One region of the Mesorhizobium sp. M0802 genome, then DNA from elsewhere that is predicted to be linked to it. Evidence: predicted binding sites of a transcription regulator. Region 1 holds the regulator's gene; each other region holds the start of a gene.
What was found. Region 1 encodes PhoB, which activates phosphate uptake and scavenging genes when phosphate is short. Its sites were predicted from a motif close to TGTCATNNANCTGTCAT; they were not measured.

Region 1 (4,213 bases):
TCGCCTTGAACACTTCGCGGGCCTGCATGCGGCCGACTTCCTTGTTGTCGAAGGTCAGGTAGAAGACGTCCTTGTTCTCGATCAGGCGGTCATAGCCGACGACCGGAATGCCTTCGTCCAGCGCCTTCTGCACCGCCGGGCCGATGGCCGAGGCGTCCTGCGCCAGGATGATCAGCGAGTTGGCGCCCTGCGAGATCAGGCTTTCGACGTCGGTCAGCTGCTTGCCGGGATTGGACTGCGCGTCGGCGGAAATGTACTTGTCGCCGGCAGCCTCGATCGCCGTTTTCATCGCCGCCTCGTCGGTCTTCCAGCGCTCTTCCTGGAAGTTCGACCACGACACGCCGATGACCTTGTCCTTCGCCTGCGCGACCGAGACCAGCGCCAGCGACATGGCGACGCCCGCCAGCATGGCGGCTGCAAATCTGTTCATTATAACCCTCCCTGCGCCGCGCACGGCGCGACAAAACCGGCCCGAGGGCCGGCACACAGAGGCTCCATTTTTTCGAGCCTCGAAAAAATACTGGTTCAATGATAAGGCGCTGTCAACATCGATTCTGATGGATTCTGACGGCCTTGCCGGATTTTTTCGAGCTCCGCAATAAACAATGACAGGGCTGCCGGCGTCTGCCAATATTTGGCTGGTGCCGTCGAACGCCTTCACTATCATGAGGCGCGAGGAGGCCGGGAGGAAACAAATGTCGGTTGGAATCCGCCACGACGATCTGCGCCGTCGCAACCGTGCGATGGTGATTTCAGCCGTGCGCCGGGCCGGCCAGCCGTCGCGGACCGAGATTGCGGCGACCACCGGCCTCAGCCACTCGACCATATCGGCAATCTCGTCTGATCTGATTCAAGAAGGCATCCTGATTGAAGGCAAACCTGGCGAGACCGGCGCACTGAAACGCGGCCGGCCGCAGGTCGGCCTTGGCCTCAATCCGGAAGCGGCGGCGGTGATGACCGTGGTGCTGTCGCTGAACTTCCTCTCCGTCACCGTCATCGACTATGCCGGCCAGGTGGTCGCGGAAGAACAGCGCCGGCTCGACACGCTGACCATGCCGCGCGACGAACTGATCGGCGAATGCGTAGCAATCGTCCGGCGGCGTCTCGAGGACCCGGACCTGGACGTCCAGAGCATCGCCCGCATTGCCATGGGCATCCAGGGCATCACCGATTCGCAGGCGCGGGCCATGCTGTGGTCGCCAATCACGCCACTGACCGACATTGCCTTCGCCGACATGTTGGAAGCGGAATTCGGCATTCCGGCCACCATGGAGAACGACTGCAATATGATGGCGGTGGCGCTGCAATGGCGCCAGCCCGAGCGCTACCGCGACAATTTTATCGCCATCCTCTTGTCGCACGGCATCGGCATGGGACTGGTGCTGAAAGGCGAACTGTTCACCGGCACCCATTCCTCGGGCGGCGAGTTCGGCCACATGATCCACCGTCCGGGCGGCGCGCTCTGCCGCTGCGGGCGGCGCGGCTGCGTCGAGGCCTATGCCGGAAACTACGCCATCTGGCGCAGCGCCAAAATGATGGGCGAGGATGCCGAGCCGGTCGATATCGGCGACGTTGATATGCGCGCACTCGCCGCGCGCGCCCGCGAAACCGACGGCCCGGAGCGCGAAGCCTATCGCAAGGCCGGCGAGGCGCTCGGCTTCGGCCTCGGCAGCCTGTTTGCGCTGATCGATCCGGCACCCGTCGCCATGGTCGGCGTCAGCGCCGCCGCCTTCGACTTGATCGAACCGGCATTGCGCGAAGCGATCGCCCAGACCGCCGGCGGCCAGCACTCGAAATCGATCTCCTTCGACACCGAGCCCAACGAGCTGCCGCTGATCCGCGAAGGCTGTGCCATGCGCGCGCTCGGCTTCGTCGATCAGGAGATTTTCGCGCCGGGCATTCAGGCCAAATCCGGCAAGCATGTCGCCTGAATGGCCGGCAACGGCGCGACGCGCAGCATCCTAGTCTTCCCTGATCGCGTAGCCGGCGCCGCGAATGGTACGGATGACATCCGGCATGCGGCCGTTGTTGACCGCTTTGCGTAAGCGCCCGACATGGACGTCGACGGTTCGCTCGTCGATATAGATCGTCTCGCCCCAGACATTGTCGAGCAGTTGGCTGCGCGAGAACACGCGGCCGGGATGGCGCATCATGAATTCGAGCAGCCGGAACTCGGTCGGTCCGAGCCTGATCTCGCTCTTCTTGCGGTAGACACGGTGCGACTCGCGGTCGAGCACGATGTCGCCGACCTTGAGCACGCTGGACAGCACTTCCGGCTTGGCCCGGCGCAGCAGCGCCTTCACGCGCGCCATGAACTCCGGCGTCGAGAATGGCTTGACCAGATAGTCGTCGGCGCCGGTGGACAGGCCGCGCACGCGATCGCTTTCCTCACCGCGCGCGGTCAGCATGATGATCGGCAGCCGCTCGGTTTCGGGCCGCACTCTAAGCCGCCGGCAGAGCTCGATGCCGGAGACAGCCGGCACCATCCAGTCGAGCACCAGGAGATCGGGCACGTTTTCCTGCAGGCGGATCTCGGCCTCGTCCCCGCGTGTCACCACCTCGACCTGATAGCCTTCGGATTCGAGGTTGTAGCGGAGGAGCACGCCTAGCGGCTCCTCGTCCTCCACGACCATGATGCGTGGCGCGATCATAGGCAGTTCACCCTCATCAGGCCGGCGTGGCCATCGCCGTCTCGTCCTGCTTCGGACGATTGGCGGGCAATTGCTGGCCCGTCAGCACATAATACGCATTTTCGGCGATGTTGGTGACATGATCGCCGATGCGCTCAAGATTCTTGGCGCAGAACAAGAGATGCGTGCAGGCGGTGATGTTGCGAGGGTCTTCCATCATGTAGGTCAAAAGCTCACGAAACACGGACGTGTATTTGACGTCGATGCGCTCGTCGTCATTCCTGAGTTTTGCAAGAGCTGCCGCATGGGTGGCGGCATATTCCTCGACGACGCCTTGCACCTGGATCAGCACCAGTTGCGCCATGGCATCGATGGAGTGCGAGAGGTCGCGCGGCGTGACGCTCAAGCCCACGGTGCCGACGCGTTTGGCGATGTTCTTGGCGAGATCGCCGATGCGCTCGAGGTCGCCCGCCATGCGGATCGAGCCGACCACGGCGCGCAGATCGTTGGCCATCGGCTGGCGCTTGGCGATCAGCGTGATGGCGCGGTCGTCCAGTTCGCGCTGGCGCGCATCCATGATGGCGTCGTCGGAAACGACACGCTGTGCCAGCGCATTGTCCGAATTGAGCAGCGCCCTGGTCGAGCCGCTGACCATCGAGCCGGCCAGATCGCCCATGTCGCGGATCAGCTTACTGATCTGCCCGAGCTCTTCATCGAAGGAGGCGACGGTATGTTCACCCATGATCTTGGTCCTCGTGCCTGAAAATTCACCCGCCGGACGGCTCAGCCGAAGCGGCCGGTAATGTAGTCCTGGGTGCGCTTGTCGTCGGGGTTGGTGAACATCTTGTCGGTGGCGCCCTCCTCGACGAGATAGCCGAGATGGAACATCGCCGTGCGCTGCGAGACGCGCGCCGCCTGCTGCATCGAATGGGTGACGATGACGATCGTGTAGTTCTGGCGCAGCTCGTCTATCAGCTCCTCGACACGGGCGGTGGCGATCGGATCGAGCGCCGAGCAGGGCTCGTCCATCAGGATCACCTCCGGCGACACGGCGATGGCGCGCGCGATGCACAGGCGCTGCTGCTGGCCGCCGGACAGGCCGGTGCCGGGCTCCTGCAGGCGGTCCTTGACCTCGTTCCAGATCGCCGCCTTCTTCAGGCTCTGCTCGACGATCTGGTCCATGTCGGACTTGCGCTTGGCCAGCCCATGGATGCGCGGGCCGTAGGCGACGTTCTCGTAGATGGACTTCGGGAACGGGTTGGGTTTCTGGAACACCATGCCGACGCGTGCGCGCAGTTCGACGACATCGATGTTCTTGTCGTAGATGTCGTCTTCATCGAGCGTGATCTTGCCGGTCACCCGCGCCGAATCGATGGTGTCGTTCATGCGGTTGAGGCAGCGCAAGAAGGTCGACTTGCCGCAGCCGGAGGGGCCGATCAGCGCCGTCACCTGGTTCTGGCGGACGTCGAGATTGACGTCGAACAACGCCTGCTTGTCGCCGTAGAACACGCCGACCTTGTCGCCGCGCATCTTGATGACTTCGTTCGACTTGGCGTTCATTTTGTCGCCCACTGCATTTTCAA
Region 2 (4,213 bases), on a different contig from region 1:
CGGCGAGGACATGCCGCGCGCGGAAAACCGCGTCACGCTGCACAAGGACGAGAAGGACGCGCACGGCATGCCGATCGCCGACGTGCATTTCGATGATCATCCCAACGACACGGCGATGCGCAACCATGCCTACAAGCAGGCCACAGCGCTTTACGATGCGGTCGGCGCGACGCGCTCCTTCCCGACGCCGCCCTATCCCTCAACCCACAATCTCGGCACCAACCGGATGAGCGAAAAGGCGGAAGACGGCGTCGTCAACAAGCACGGCCAGGCGCACGACATCAAGAACCTGTTCGTGTCGGACGGCAGCCAGTTCACGACCGGTGCGGCTGAAAATCCGACGCTGACGATCGTGTCGCTGGCTATCCGCCAGGCCGAATACATCGCTTCGCAAATGTCGGCCAAGACGATCTGAGCCGTCCTCCCGGATCGCTACGCGGAACGCGCATGGCGCGTTCCGCCTTTTTCACTAGGACTCACTATGCGCCGACCGGCTGTCCGTCCCTGCGGCGGATGGCGACGACGGAAGGTCGCGGCAACTGGCCGTCTTTGAAATCGGGCCATAGCGTCTGCGCCTTGTCGAGCGTCTCGGCATCTTCCGCAGGGTGCTGCACCGACAGGAACAAAGTCGTGCCGTCCGGCGTGAAGCACGGGCCGGTCGCTTCGGCGCCGTGCGGGCAGGTGAACAGCAGCTTCGGCAGGCCGCGCGCCGCACCTTCGGTGTCGACGCCATAGACGCCGTCCGGCAGGTCGAAATCATTGGCGCCGTCCGTCGCCACCCACAGCCGCCCCGCCGGGTCGAAGGTGATGTTGTCGGGGCAGACGAACCAGCCATTGTCCGACGTGTCCGGATGAAAAGTGGCGCCGACCTTGGCATCTTTCGGGTTGCCGCAGAGCACGAACAGGTCCCAGGCATACTTTTCCGCCGTGTGGTCGGCATCCGCGCCGCGGCCGCCGGGCGGGATCAGTTCGACAATATGGCCCCAGAGATTTTCCGGCCGCGTGTTGGCCGGATTGACCTTTGACCGGTCGCGCTTCTTGTTCTTGGTCATCACCGCATAGACGCGGCCGGTCACCGGATTGGTCTCGATGTCCTCGGGCCGGTCCATCGGCGTGGCGCCGAGCGCATCTGCCGCAAACCGCGTCTTCAACAGCACCTCGGCCTGGTCGGCAAAACCGTTCTCGACGGTAAGCTTGCCCTGGCCGTGCACCAACGGCAGCCACGTCATCGAGCCATCGGCATCGAAGCGGGCGACCGACAGCACGCCATCGTCGAGCAGATCGGCGCCGGAGGCCGGGTTGGCCTTGTCATAGGCCTTGGCCGAGACGAAGCGGTACATATATTCGAAATAGTCGTCGTCACCCATATAGACGACAACGCGGCCGTCCTTGTTGAGGACCACGGTCGAGGCCTCATGCGACATGCGGCCAAGTGCCGTGCGCTTCACCGGCCTGGACTGAGGATCGTAAGGGTCGATCTCGACCACCCAGTCGAAGCGGTTGGCCTCGTTCGGTTCCTTGTCGAGGTTGAAGCGGTCATGGAAGCGGCCGCGGCCATAGATGTCGGAGCCGTCGAAGCCGTAACGGTCGAGCAGGTCGGCAGTCGGCGCCTTTTTCGGGTCGCCGCCGAAAATGTCGGACACGCCTTCCTCGCAGGTCAGCACCGTACCCCAGGGGGTGAAACCGCCGCTGCAATTATAGCTGGTGCCGAGCACTTTCGTGCCAGTCGGGTCGGCCGAAGTTTTCATCAGCGCATGGCCGGCAACCGGTCCGGAAACGGTCATTTCGGTGTTGGCGGTGATGCGGCGGTTGAGCGGGCTGTCCGCCACGGTTTCCCACTTGCCGTCCTTCACCTGCACCTCGAGGATCGAATGGCCCATCGCGGCCATGCCGAGATTGACCTGTTCCCTGGTCATCGTCTTGCCGGCATCGCCCTCGGTCATCCCCGGAAACATCACATTGGGCGAGATGTATTCGTTGTTGACGCAGAGCAGGCCATGATCGGAATTCACCGTGCCCTTGGGCAGCGGCATGAAGGCGATGTAGTCGCAATTGTAGCCGAAGCGCTTTTCCTGTTCCTCCGCCGCGACCTTGTTGCCGTCGAATTCGGCGAGGCCGGCTGCAAGCGGGTCGCCCCAGCGCGCGACGATGGTCGTCTCATAGCCTTCGGCGGCGGCATGGGTCTTGTCGTAGACCCGCTTCAGCTCGGGAAAGCCGAGCGTCGACTGCGCTGCGGCGGCATGCGTTTCGCCGGCAAACAAGGAGCCGACAAAGCTGCCGCCGGCAATCAGCGCGCCGGAGGCGAGGCTGCCTTTCAAAAGAGACCGGCGCGAGACGCGCTCGGCAATGATTTCGCGGATGACGGGGGAGGATGAAGACGGTGTATTGGCCATGGTGTCTGCCTCTCAGGGTGGATGTTGCGGCGCACCGTTGCCCTAGTCTGCTTAGGCAACATTCACATGACATAAGAGGAAGGTTTTGCCGCAACTGGGCGCGGCACTACGCATCGCTCAGCCCTTGGTGCAGGTCGAGGCGGTGAAGGCGCCGTCGGGCTGCTTCAGAATGATGTCGAATGACGGGGCGGTCTCGCCGTCCAGTGTTGCCTGTGTCATGGAGACGGAGTTGCCACCGGTGGTATAGCCGCCCAGCGGCCCGAGCCAGGTGATCTCGCCATTGGCGTTCATCTGATAGTTGTAGCCTTGCAGCGCCGTTCCGAACGTCACCGGGCCGGTATAGACATTGCCCTTGATAGTGATGTCGCCGAGGTTGAGGAAGGCGCCGAGCAGGTAGACCTCGCAATGATAGGTGCCGTCAGGAAGTTTGCCCTCGCTGAAATCGGCGCGCGCGGCGCCGCTCGTTGCCATCAGCAGCAGGATGCCGGAAATGCGTGAGATGCGAGATGTCATGACGTCTCTCTTTTGAAGGGCGAGCTTGCCCTATTTTTGCGCGGTGCCGCAACATTGTTCGCCCGGAACCCACGGCCGGAGATCAAAAACTAGGCATTTGTCTCAATTGGGCGAAAATTAGGCAAAAGTCGTGTGCGCTGCGCAAATTTGCCTCAATCAATTTTACCGGCTGCCTTTGTTGTTTCTCCAGGCTAATATACCAACCGGCTGATAACGCTCGGCTATTCCATCTTTGTGAGCGGCGCCTTCGCGTTTGGCACGGCAGTTGCTTTGCATTGTCGCGGTGCAATCAAACAGCTTGGGAGTCTTCGGTATGAGGGGTAATTTCTCCACAATAACAAAAATGTTTTCGGCGGGCGTGATCGCCGCCGGCCTGTCGATGTCGTCTCCGGCCAAGGCCGCCGAAGACACGATCAAGGTCGGCATTCTGCATTCGCTATCGGGGACCATGGCGATTTCGGAGACGACGCTGAAAGACGCCATGCTGATGCTCATCGAAGAGCAGAATGCCAAGGGCGGTCTGCTCGGCAAGAAGCTCGAGGCGGTCGTTGTCGATCCGGCCTCCAACTGGCCGCTCTTTGCCGAAAAGGCGCGCGAGCTGATCTCGAAGGACAAGGTCGCCGCCGTGTTCGGCTGCTGGACCTCGGTGTCGCGCAAATCGGTGTTGCCGGTGTTCTCGGAACTCGACAACATCCTGTTCTACCCCGTCCAGTATGAGGGCGAGGAAAGCGAGCGCAACGTGTTCTACACCGGCGCCGCCCCGAACCAGCAGGCGATTCCTGCCGTCGATTATCTCATGAGCGAGGACGGTGGCTCGGTGAAGCGCTGGGTGCTGGAAGGCACCGACTACGTCTATCCCCGCACCACCAACAAGATCCTCGAGGCCTATCTGAAGGCCAAGGGCGTCGCCGCCGAAGACATCATGGTCAACTACACGCCGTTCGGCTTCTCCGACTGGCAGACCGAAGTCTCCGCAATCAAGAAATTCGGCTCTGCCGGCAAGAAGACCGCCGTCGTCTCGACCGTCAATGGCGACGCCAACGTTCCGTTCTACAAGGAACTCGGCAACCAGGGCATCAAGGCCGAGGACATCCCGGTCATGGCCTTCTCGGTCGGTGAGGAAGAGCTGGCCGGTCTCGACACCGCGCCGCTGGTCGGCCATCTCGCCGCCTGGAACTATTTCGAGAGCGTCGACACACCCGAAAATAAGAAGTTCATCGCCGACTGGCACAAGTTCATCAAGAATGACAAGCGCACCACCAACGACCCGATGGAAGCCCACTATATCGGCTTCAACATGTGGGTGA
Region 3 (4,213 bases), on a different contig from region 1:
CTTGCCGTCGAAGCTGAGGCCGACGATGCGGTTCGAGCCGGCATTGGCGACGCCACCCTTGGCATCGTATTTCGGCGGCTGCGACAGGTCTATTCCGTAGCTGACGCCATCGATCACATCGAAATTGTAGGACGGGAATTCGGGGTCGATGAGCGCCTGGTCGGCCTTGCCCGGCTCGATCTTCCTGAAAATGCCGGCCGACATTTCCAGCCATTCCTTCACTTGCGCGCCGGTGATTTCGACGGCGCGCACCGTGTTCGGATAGAGATAGAGGTCGGCGACGTTCTTGATGGCGATGTCGCCCACCGGCACGTCGGTATAGTAGTCGGCGCCGTTGCGCCCGCCGGCCTTGAAGGGTGCGGCCGCCGACAGCAGCGGCACGTCCTTCCACTGCGTGCTCTTCAATATGTCCTTGAGGTACCAGCTCTGCGCCTGGTTGACGATCTGCACCGACGGATCATCGGCGACCAGCGCGAAATAGGAATAGAGCGGCGCCGAGGTCTTGCCGACCGGTCGGCGGACATAGGCAAGTGTCGCCTCATGGTCCGCCTTCAGCGCATCGACGACGCGCTGGTCGTCCGCCACCGTCGGCTTGTTTGCCTTGTCGACGCGCTGGTAGATCGGCCTTGCCTCCGATGTGGCCGAGGCTACGCGCCATTTCGATCCGTTCCGTTCCAGAAGCAGATCGATCAGTCCCATATGCGAGCCCCAGAAACCGCCCATCACGGCGGGCTTGCCCTGCAGCGTGCCTTTCTCGGTGTCGACGCCTTCGAGCGCCTGAAAATCCTTCTTGCCGGGGAAGACGAGATGCTGATGGCCGGTGAACACCGCATCGATGCCTTCGACGCCGGCGACGAAGAAGGAGGCGTTCTCCATGCCGTCGCCCTGCTTGATATCGATGCCGGAATGCGAGAGCGCGATGACTATGTCGGCGCCCTCCTCCTTGATCTGCGGCACCCATGCCCTGGCCGCCTCGACGATGTCGCGCGTCCTGACATTGCCTTCCAGGTTCTTCAGGTCCCAGACCATGATCTGCGGCGGCACGAAGCCGATGATGCCGATCTTGATCGGCTGCTCGGCGCCCGACCCGTCCTTGATCTTCTTGTCGAGGATGACATAGGGCTTGAGGTAGAGCTTGTCGTCGCGCGGGTTGGCGGCAAGCTCGGTGCCGCGGATCAGATTGGCGCAGACGAACGGGAAATTGGCCCCGGCCAGCACTTTGTCGAGGAACGACAGGCCGTAGTTGAACTCGTGATTGCCGAGCGTCGAGCATTCATAGCCCAGCAGGTTCATGCCCTTCATGATCGGATGCAGATCGCCTTCCTTGAGGCCCTTCTCATAGGCGATGTAATCGCCCATCGGATTGCCCTGCAAAAGATCGCCATTGTCGATCAGCATCGCATTGGTGGCTTCCTTGCGCACCGCCGCGATCAGTGAGGCCGTCCGCGACAGGCCCATCGTGTCGTTGGCTTTGTCTGCGTAGTAGTCGTAAGGCAGCACATTCACATGGATGTCGGTGGTCTCCATGATCCTCAGATGCGCCTGATTGGCCTGCGCGCGGGCGGAAAACGGATGCAGCATGATGAGCGCCCCGCTGGCGGCCGCACCGGCAAGCAAACTACGGCGGGAGACGGGGTAGTTGAGATGCGGCATTGGTTTTCCTTCCCAGCGACGTGACAAGATCCCAGCCCGGGCGGAAGCTTCGCGCCGAAAACCGGCCATGTCCATCGGGAAGTCAGTCGATCAGCAAAAGGTGACGGCTGGATGAATATCCTTGGCCACGGTTGAGAACCTCAGCCCTTGTTATCATCGCCCTGGGTGATCAGCCGCGCGCTACGCTGGCCGGTCAAATAGATCCATAGCCAGCTAAGCGACACCGAGAGCCGGTTGCGAAAACCGATCAGGAAGTAGATATGCGCCACGCCCCACAGCCACCAGGCAAACCATCCCGTGAGCTTGATCCGGCCGAAATCGATCGCGGCTGCCCACTTGCCGATCGTCGCCAGGTCGCCGGCATGTTTGTAGCGGAAAGGGCGCGGCGCGCTATCGCCGGCCAGCCGCGCCCTGATCGTCGCGGCAACATGCTTGCCCTCCTGCTTGGCGGAGGGCGCCACGCCTGGCACCGGCTTGCCGTCCGGCCGCAAGACATGCGCTGTGTCGCCGATGACGAAGATTTCAGGACTGTTCGGCACGGTCAGATCGGGCTCGACCATTACCCTGCCCGCCCGGTCCACCGGCGCGCCCAGCCACTCTCCCGCGGGCGAAGCCGCTACGCCGGCGGCCCACAGGATGGTTCGCGCCGGCAGATGCGTCTCGCCAAAGACGACGCCTTCGGCATCGAGGCGCGTGACGGCGCGGCCAAGCTCGACCGTGACGCCCCGCCGCTCCAGCGCCTTGCGCGCATAGTCGGACAGCTTTGGCGCGAAATTGGCTAGGATCCTGTCTCCGGCCTCCACCAGCACCACACGCGCCTCAAGCGTGTCGATGTTGCGGAATTCGCCGCGCAGCGTTTCATGCGCGAGTTCGACAATGGTGCCGGCAAGCTCCACGCCGGTCGGGCCGCCGCCGACGATGACCAGTGTCAGCAGTGCCTGGCGCTTGGCCGGATCGGTCTCGCGCTCGGCCTGCTCGAAGGCGAGCAGGATGCGCCGGCGAATGGTGGTTGCGTCTTCCAGCGTCTTCAGCCCAGGCGCGAAAGGCTCCCATTCGTCGTGGCCGAAATAAGCATGACGCGCGCCGGTGGCGAGCACCAGCGTGTCGTAGGGAACAGAACTGCCGTCCTCAAGCAGCACGCGTTTGCCTGGACGGTCGACGCCGGTGACGTTGCCGAGCAGGGTCGTCACGTCCTCGCGCTTGCGCAGCAGATGACGGATCGGCCAGGCAACTTCCGAGGTCGCCAGCGAGGTGGTCGCCACCTGGTAGAGCAGCGGTTGGAAAAGGTGATGGTTGCGCTTGTCGATCATGGTGATGCGCACGGGTGCGCCGGCCAGCGCCCGGGTGAGTTCGAGACCGCCGAACCCTGCGCCGACGACAACGACATGATGGCTGGTTTCACTCATCGCATTCACCCCTGTTTGTCTCTCTTTATCTAGTGATTTTTGTGCACCGCAACAATGTCGCGGCGCGCTAGACTGCCGCGCGTAAGGCTGCCCAGGACTCGTCGCCGGATGTCGCGAATGCCTATGTCGGCAAGCCTGGACGGGTATAGCCTTGCAGGGCTGGAACCACGGGAGTGAAGCATGGCCAACGACGATGACAAAGATCGCAAAGGGCGGGCGCAATATTCTTCGCCGCCTTGCTTCATGCACGAACTCGATCCGGAATTTCGCGCGCCATTGACCGACTGGACCGATGTGCGCCGTTGGCGCAAGGCCGAGCGCGAGCGTCTGATCGCGGCACGGTTGGCGGTTTCCGCCGATGCGCGGGTGGCGATGTCGCGGGCTATCGCCGAAGGGCTCGACGCGGCCATCGGCGACATTGCCGGCCGCATGGTCAGCCTCTATTGGCCGTTTCGCGGCGAGCCGGACCTGCGGCCGTGGATGGCGTCGATCAACGAACGCGGCGGCCTCACGGCGCTGCCCATCGTGATCGAGAAAGGCCAGCCGCTGATCTTCCGCGCTTATGTACCCGGCGACCGGCTGGAAAAAGGCATCTGGAACATCCCGATCCCGGCCGAAGGCGAGCCGGTGCTGCCCGACATCGTCATCTCGCCGATCGTCGGCATCGACCCGCGAAACTACCGCCTGGGCTATGGCGGTGGCTTCTTCGACCGCACGCTGGCTGCCATGCCGTTCAAGCCATTGGTCATCGGCGTCGGCTACGAACTGCAGCGCATAGCCACCATCTACCCGCAGCCACACGACATCCCGATGGACCGGCTGGTGACCGAGGCTGCTCAGGGCTAGGCCAGTTCCGGCTTCATCCCCATCGCCGTGCGATCGACGATCTCGCGCAAGGCGAACGATGAGTTGATCTTGGTCACATGCGGCATTGCCGACAGCCACTCCTTGTGGATGCGCTCATAGTCGACCAAATCCTTGGCGGCGATGCGCAGAATGTAGTCGTATTCGCCCGACATCAGGTGGCACGACAGCACATTGGGGCAGCGCCTGATCGCCGCCTCGAAATCCGACAGCGTCTTTTCGAATTGTCCCGACAGCGATATGTGCACGATCGCCGTCATCTGGTGGCCGAGCGCTGCATTCGAAAGCCG
Region 4 (4,213 bases), on a different contig from region 1:
TCCTCGCGGCAAAAGCCTCTGCAACTTCTCTGACCCGCTGATCCCGAGGGGGCGGGGAAGAAAGGAGCATTTCGAGACGGTCGAGAGCGGAGACACGGGAGGCGGAAGCGCTTCTGGCTTCACACGAAGGTTTTGGGTAAAACCTCCGGCCCTCCGTTCAGCCCCCAGCAAGGACCGGCAGATTGCGGGCGTCTATATAGCAAATTGGCTGGAAGGCAAGGGTAACGCATGCTCCGGACAGCGTCCTGGCGTCGCAGGGTTGGAAAAATACCAGGCATCAACTCGTATGCGGGGTACGACCGTTGATCGTTTCGGGGAAGAAGTCCGGAGCCGCCTTACGCTTGCCGAACATCATGTCGTATTGCAGCAGGCGGAAATCGTTGATCGCCGGATCAACATCCTTCTGCCGCGCCCAGTCCGCCGTGGCCTCACCTGACGGTGTCAGAAGCAGATTGCGGTCGACGACGCGATAGCGTTCGCGCAGCGCGCCCAGGAAGCCGGTGTAGTAGGGGTGCGTGATCCCGGCCGTCGTAAGGATATGGTAGGGCAGGAAGGCTGGGCTCACGGCGCCCATATCCTGCGCCGGACCGGTGCGGTTAGACCAGATGACCAGCGGCGTCTGATGATGCTCCAGTGCCGCCTCGGGCGTCGGTTCCTTGCGCGGCGCGACATTGTCCTTCAGGTAACCGGTTTCGACATAGACGGGGCCGAGCGGCGGCAGATGGTCGCCGAAGAAGGCGATGACCGTCGGCCGCTCGCGCTTCTTCGCCCATTCGATCAATCGCTCGAGGCCACGGTCGGCATCGGCCGATCCCTCGGCGTAGCTGAGCAGCGATTCCCGCGCCCACGTGCTGATCGGTGCCACGACCTTGTGGGTCGGATTGTAATAGCGGTACGGCTCGTAGGGACCGTGGTTCTGCAGGCTGACGGCGAAGAAGAACACCGGCCGCTCGCTGGCGTCGGCCTCTGCGATGATCTCGTCGGTCATCGACGCATCGGAAGCCAGCGGCCCGCGCTTTTCCAGTGGCGGCAGCGTCTCTTCCGAGCGGAAATCGTTGAAACCGAAATCGGCATAGACGGCGCCTCTGTTCCAGAACCAGTTGGTGCCCGGATGGATGGCGCGCGCCCGGTAGCCCTCGCTTTTCAGGAAGGTCGCCAGCGACGGCGTCGGCGTGCGCACATATTGCTGGTAGGGGATCGAGCCCGCCGGCAGGAAGGCATTGGAAAAGCCGGTCAGCGCCTCGAATTCGATGTTGGCGGTCATGCCGCCGAATTCCGGCGAGAACATATAGCCGGAACGCAGCGCCCGCACATTGGGGATCGGGTCAGGCGTGATTGTGACGCCGGGCAGCTTGGTCGGATCCCAGAAAGATTCACTCATCACCACGATGATGTCGGGTTTCTCATCCGGTACCGAGGCCGTCACAGCAGGCCTGTCGATCGCGTCGATCGCCTTGTCGGAATAGCCCGCCGGCGCCGAGACATGCGCCATCGGCACGTTGAGCGCGAAGGCCAGCGCAAACCCGTTGGAGGCGTAGTTCTCCTTCTGGTCCCACATGATCGGGATGATCTGCAGCCGGTCGCGGGTCCACGAGAAGGTGGCGTAGTCCATGATCGAGACGAAGAAGGCGAGCAGCGGCACTGCCAGCGTCAGCCGCGCCAGCCGCCCTTTGCGGCTGAGGATCGGAACCTTGCGGCGCCACAACCGCCAGCCATAGATCAGCAGCGACAGGCCGGCGACGATGCCGACCGCCATGGCGAGCGCCGTCCAGGGCCGTTCGCGCACCAGGAGCGGCATCAGTGCCATGATCTGGCGCGAATAAAGAAAATCGGTTGGGTAGAGCGGATCGCCGAGATAATGCGACTTCTGATGCCCGACAAAGGCCAGCGCCAGCGTCAGCGGCGCCACGATCATCAGGCTCTGGTGACTGCGGCCAAGCACGGCGTCCAGTCCCATCAGCACCAATGCAAAGACAATGATGGTGGTCCAGCCCGGCTTGAATGGCTGCAGGAAGAAGTCGACCGTGCCGAAGAAGTCGCCGCGCACGATCCATTCGATGGCGAACACCAGGATGGCGGAGGCAAGCAGCGTGACCAGACCGTAGCGGATGACCGGCCATCTGCGCCCCGGCAGGTAGCCGGTGGACGGATCGTCTTCCAAGAACTGTGGCGCGGGTACGGCCGCGCCCTTCCTGATCCTAGCCACGTCTCTTCCCCCGGCCCAAGCAACGCGTATTTCCACTCGCGCCACCGTTCTGTCATAGAACTGTCATGCAAAAGCTAGCGCCTGTGGCGAAAATAAGAAGAGCCAGCAAACGATTCGTGAGCGGTTTTCATCAGGTGTGATCGGCAAAAAGCCTTTGGGAACAGCGACTCGAGGTCAGCTCCGGTTCAAGCGAGAGCCGAAATGCCGCCTCCGGGCTTGACTTGACGGTCCGCCTTGCGTCACAGGCAGGAAAAATCAGCCGCTGGAGAGCGCCCAAATGGCCGTCGCATTCACCTTTCCGGGACAGGGCAGCCAGGCTGTCGGCATGGGCAAGGACCTCGCCGACGCCTTCCCCCAGGCACGCAGGGTGTTCGAGGAAGTCGATGATGCATTGGGCGAAGAGCTGTCGAAACTGATCTGGGAAGGCCCGGAAGAGGCGCTGACCCTGACTGCCAATGCCCAGCCGGCGCTGATGGCGGTCTCGCTGGCGGGAATCCGCTCGCTGGAAGCGCGCGGCTTTTCGCTGAAGGACAAGGTTGCCTACGTTGCCGGTCATTCGCTCGGCGAATATTCCGCCCTTGCCGCGGCCGGTTTCCTTTCGGTCGCCGATGCTGCCCGGCTGCTGCGCATCCGCGGCAACGCCATGCAGGCGGCGGTGCCGGCCGGCGAGGGCGCCATGGCGGCGATCATCGGACTGGAACAGCCCGACGTCGAAGCCGCTTGCACCGAGGCCGCAACGGGATCCGGCAAGGTCTGCCAGATCGCCAACGACAATGGCGGCGGCCAGCTGGTGATCTCCGGGGCCAGGGCAGCGGTGGAACTCGCCGCGAAACTGTGCACCGAAAAGGGCGCCAAGCGGGCGCTGATGCTGCAGGTCTCGGCCCCCTTCCATTCGGCGCTGATGGCGCCGGCGGCCGATGTCATGCGCGAGGCGCTGGCCGGGGTGACCAAGAATGCACCGGTGGTGCCCGTCGTCTCCAACGTCACTGTAGTCCCGACCAGCGACCCCGACGAGATCGCGCGCCGCCTGGTCGAGCAGATCACCGGCCGCGTGCGCTGGCGCGAAACGGTGGAGTGGTTCGGCGCCAATGGCGTCGCCACGCTCTTTGAGATCGGCGCCGGCAAGGTGCTTTCCGGCCTGGCGCGGCGGATCAACCGCGACATCGCCACGTCAGCCGTCGGCACGCCGGCCGATGTCGAGGCGGCGCTGGCCGCGCTTGCATAATCCACTGGCGATTCAACCCCTCCCGTGGGAAGGGTGTTCTCTTAAGATCAGGAGACGAAAATGTTCGAACTGACCGGCCGCAAGGCGCTCGTCACCGGCGCATCCGGCGGCATTGGCGAGGCGATTGCCCGGGTGCTGCATGCGCAAGGCGCCATTGTCGGCCTGCACGGCACCCGCATCGAGAAACTGGAGACCCTGGCCGGCGAACTCGGCGACCGGGTAAAGCTGTTCCCGGCCAATCTAGCCGACCGTGACGAGGTCAAGGCGCTTGGCCAGAAGGCCGAAGCCGAACTCGAAGGCGTCGACATACTGGTCAACAATGCCGGCATCACCAAGGACGGCCTGTTCGTGCGCATGGCGGACGCGGATTGGGACAGCGTGCTGGAGGTGAACCTCACCGCCGTGTTCCGGCTGACCCGCGAGCTGACCCATCCGATGATGCGCCGCCGCCATGGCCGCATCATCAACATCACCTCGGTGGTCGGCGTCACCGGCAATCCTGGCCAGACCAATTATTGCGCCTCCAAGGCCGGCATGATTGGCTTGTCGAAGTCGCTGGCGCAGGAGATCGCCACCCGCAACATCACCGTCAACTGCGTCGCCCCGGGCTTTATCGAATCGGCCATGACCGACAAGCTCAACGACAAGCAGAAAGACGCGATAATGGCCGCGATCCCGACGCGCCGCATGGGCACGAGTGGTGAAGTGGCGTCGGCCGTCGCCTATCTCGCCTCCAACGAGGCAGCCTACGTCACCGGCCAGACCATCCATGTCAACGGCGG

Region 2: the regulator PhoB is predicted to act here: its motif matches at 2,449-2,465, upstream of NKI10_RS10450 (PhoX family protein).
Region 3: the regulator PhoB is predicted to act here: its motif matches at 1,754-1,770, upstream of NKI10_RS24935 (bifunctional 2',3'-cyclic-nucleotide 2'-phosphodiesterase/3'-nucleotidase).
Region 4: the regulator PhoB is predicted to act here: its motif matches at 2,257-2,273, upstream of NKI10_RS19430 (LTA synthase family protein).

The regions. Positions count from the first base shown of each region.
Region 1 is NZ_JAMYOY010000004.1:325,293-329,505, reverse strand. Features, by position in the region: gene xylF (D-xylose ABC transporter substrate-binding protein) at 1-430, opposite strand, end outside; gene NKI10_RS09710 (ROK family protein) at 696-1,931, shown strand; gene phoB (phosphate regulon transcriptional regulator PhoB) at 1,962-2,651, opposite strand; gene phoU (phosphate signaling complex protein PhoU) at 2,668-3,372, opposite strand; gene pstB (phosphate ABC transporter ATP-binding protein PstB) at 3,414-4,213, opposite strand, start outside.
Region 2 is NZ_JAMYOY010000005.1:145,329-149,541, forward strand. Features, by position in the region: gene NKI10_RS10445 (GMC family oxidoreductase) at 1-415, shown strand, start outside; gene NKI10_RS10450 (PhoX family protein) at 480-2,393, opposite strand; gene NKI10_RS10455 (hypothetical protein) at 2,511-2,906, opposite strand; gene urtA (urea ABC transporter substrate-binding protein) at 3,220-4,213, shown strand, end outside.
Region 3 is NZ_JAMYOY010000020.1:113,046-117,258, forward strand. Features, by position in the region: gene NKI10_RS24935 (bifunctional 2',3'-cyclic-nucleotide 2'-phosphodiesterase/3'-nucleotidase) at 1-1,653, opposite strand, end outside; gene NKI10_RS24940 (NAD(P)/FAD-dependent oxidoreductase) at 1,794-3,059, opposite strand; gene NKI10_RS24945 (5-formyltetrahydrofolate cyclo-ligase) at 3,240-3,905, shown strand; gene NKI10_RS24950 (Lrp/AsnC family transcriptional regulator) at 3,902-4,213, opposite strand, start outside.
Region 4 is NZ_JAMYOY010000014.1:12,090-16,302, forward strand. Features, by position in the region: gene NKI10_RS19430 (LTA synthase family protein) at 278-2,206, opposite strand; gene fabD (ACP S-malonyltransferase) at 2,484-3,431, shown strand; gene fabG (3-oxoacyl-[acyl-carrier-protein] reductase) at 3,492-4,213, shown strand, end outside.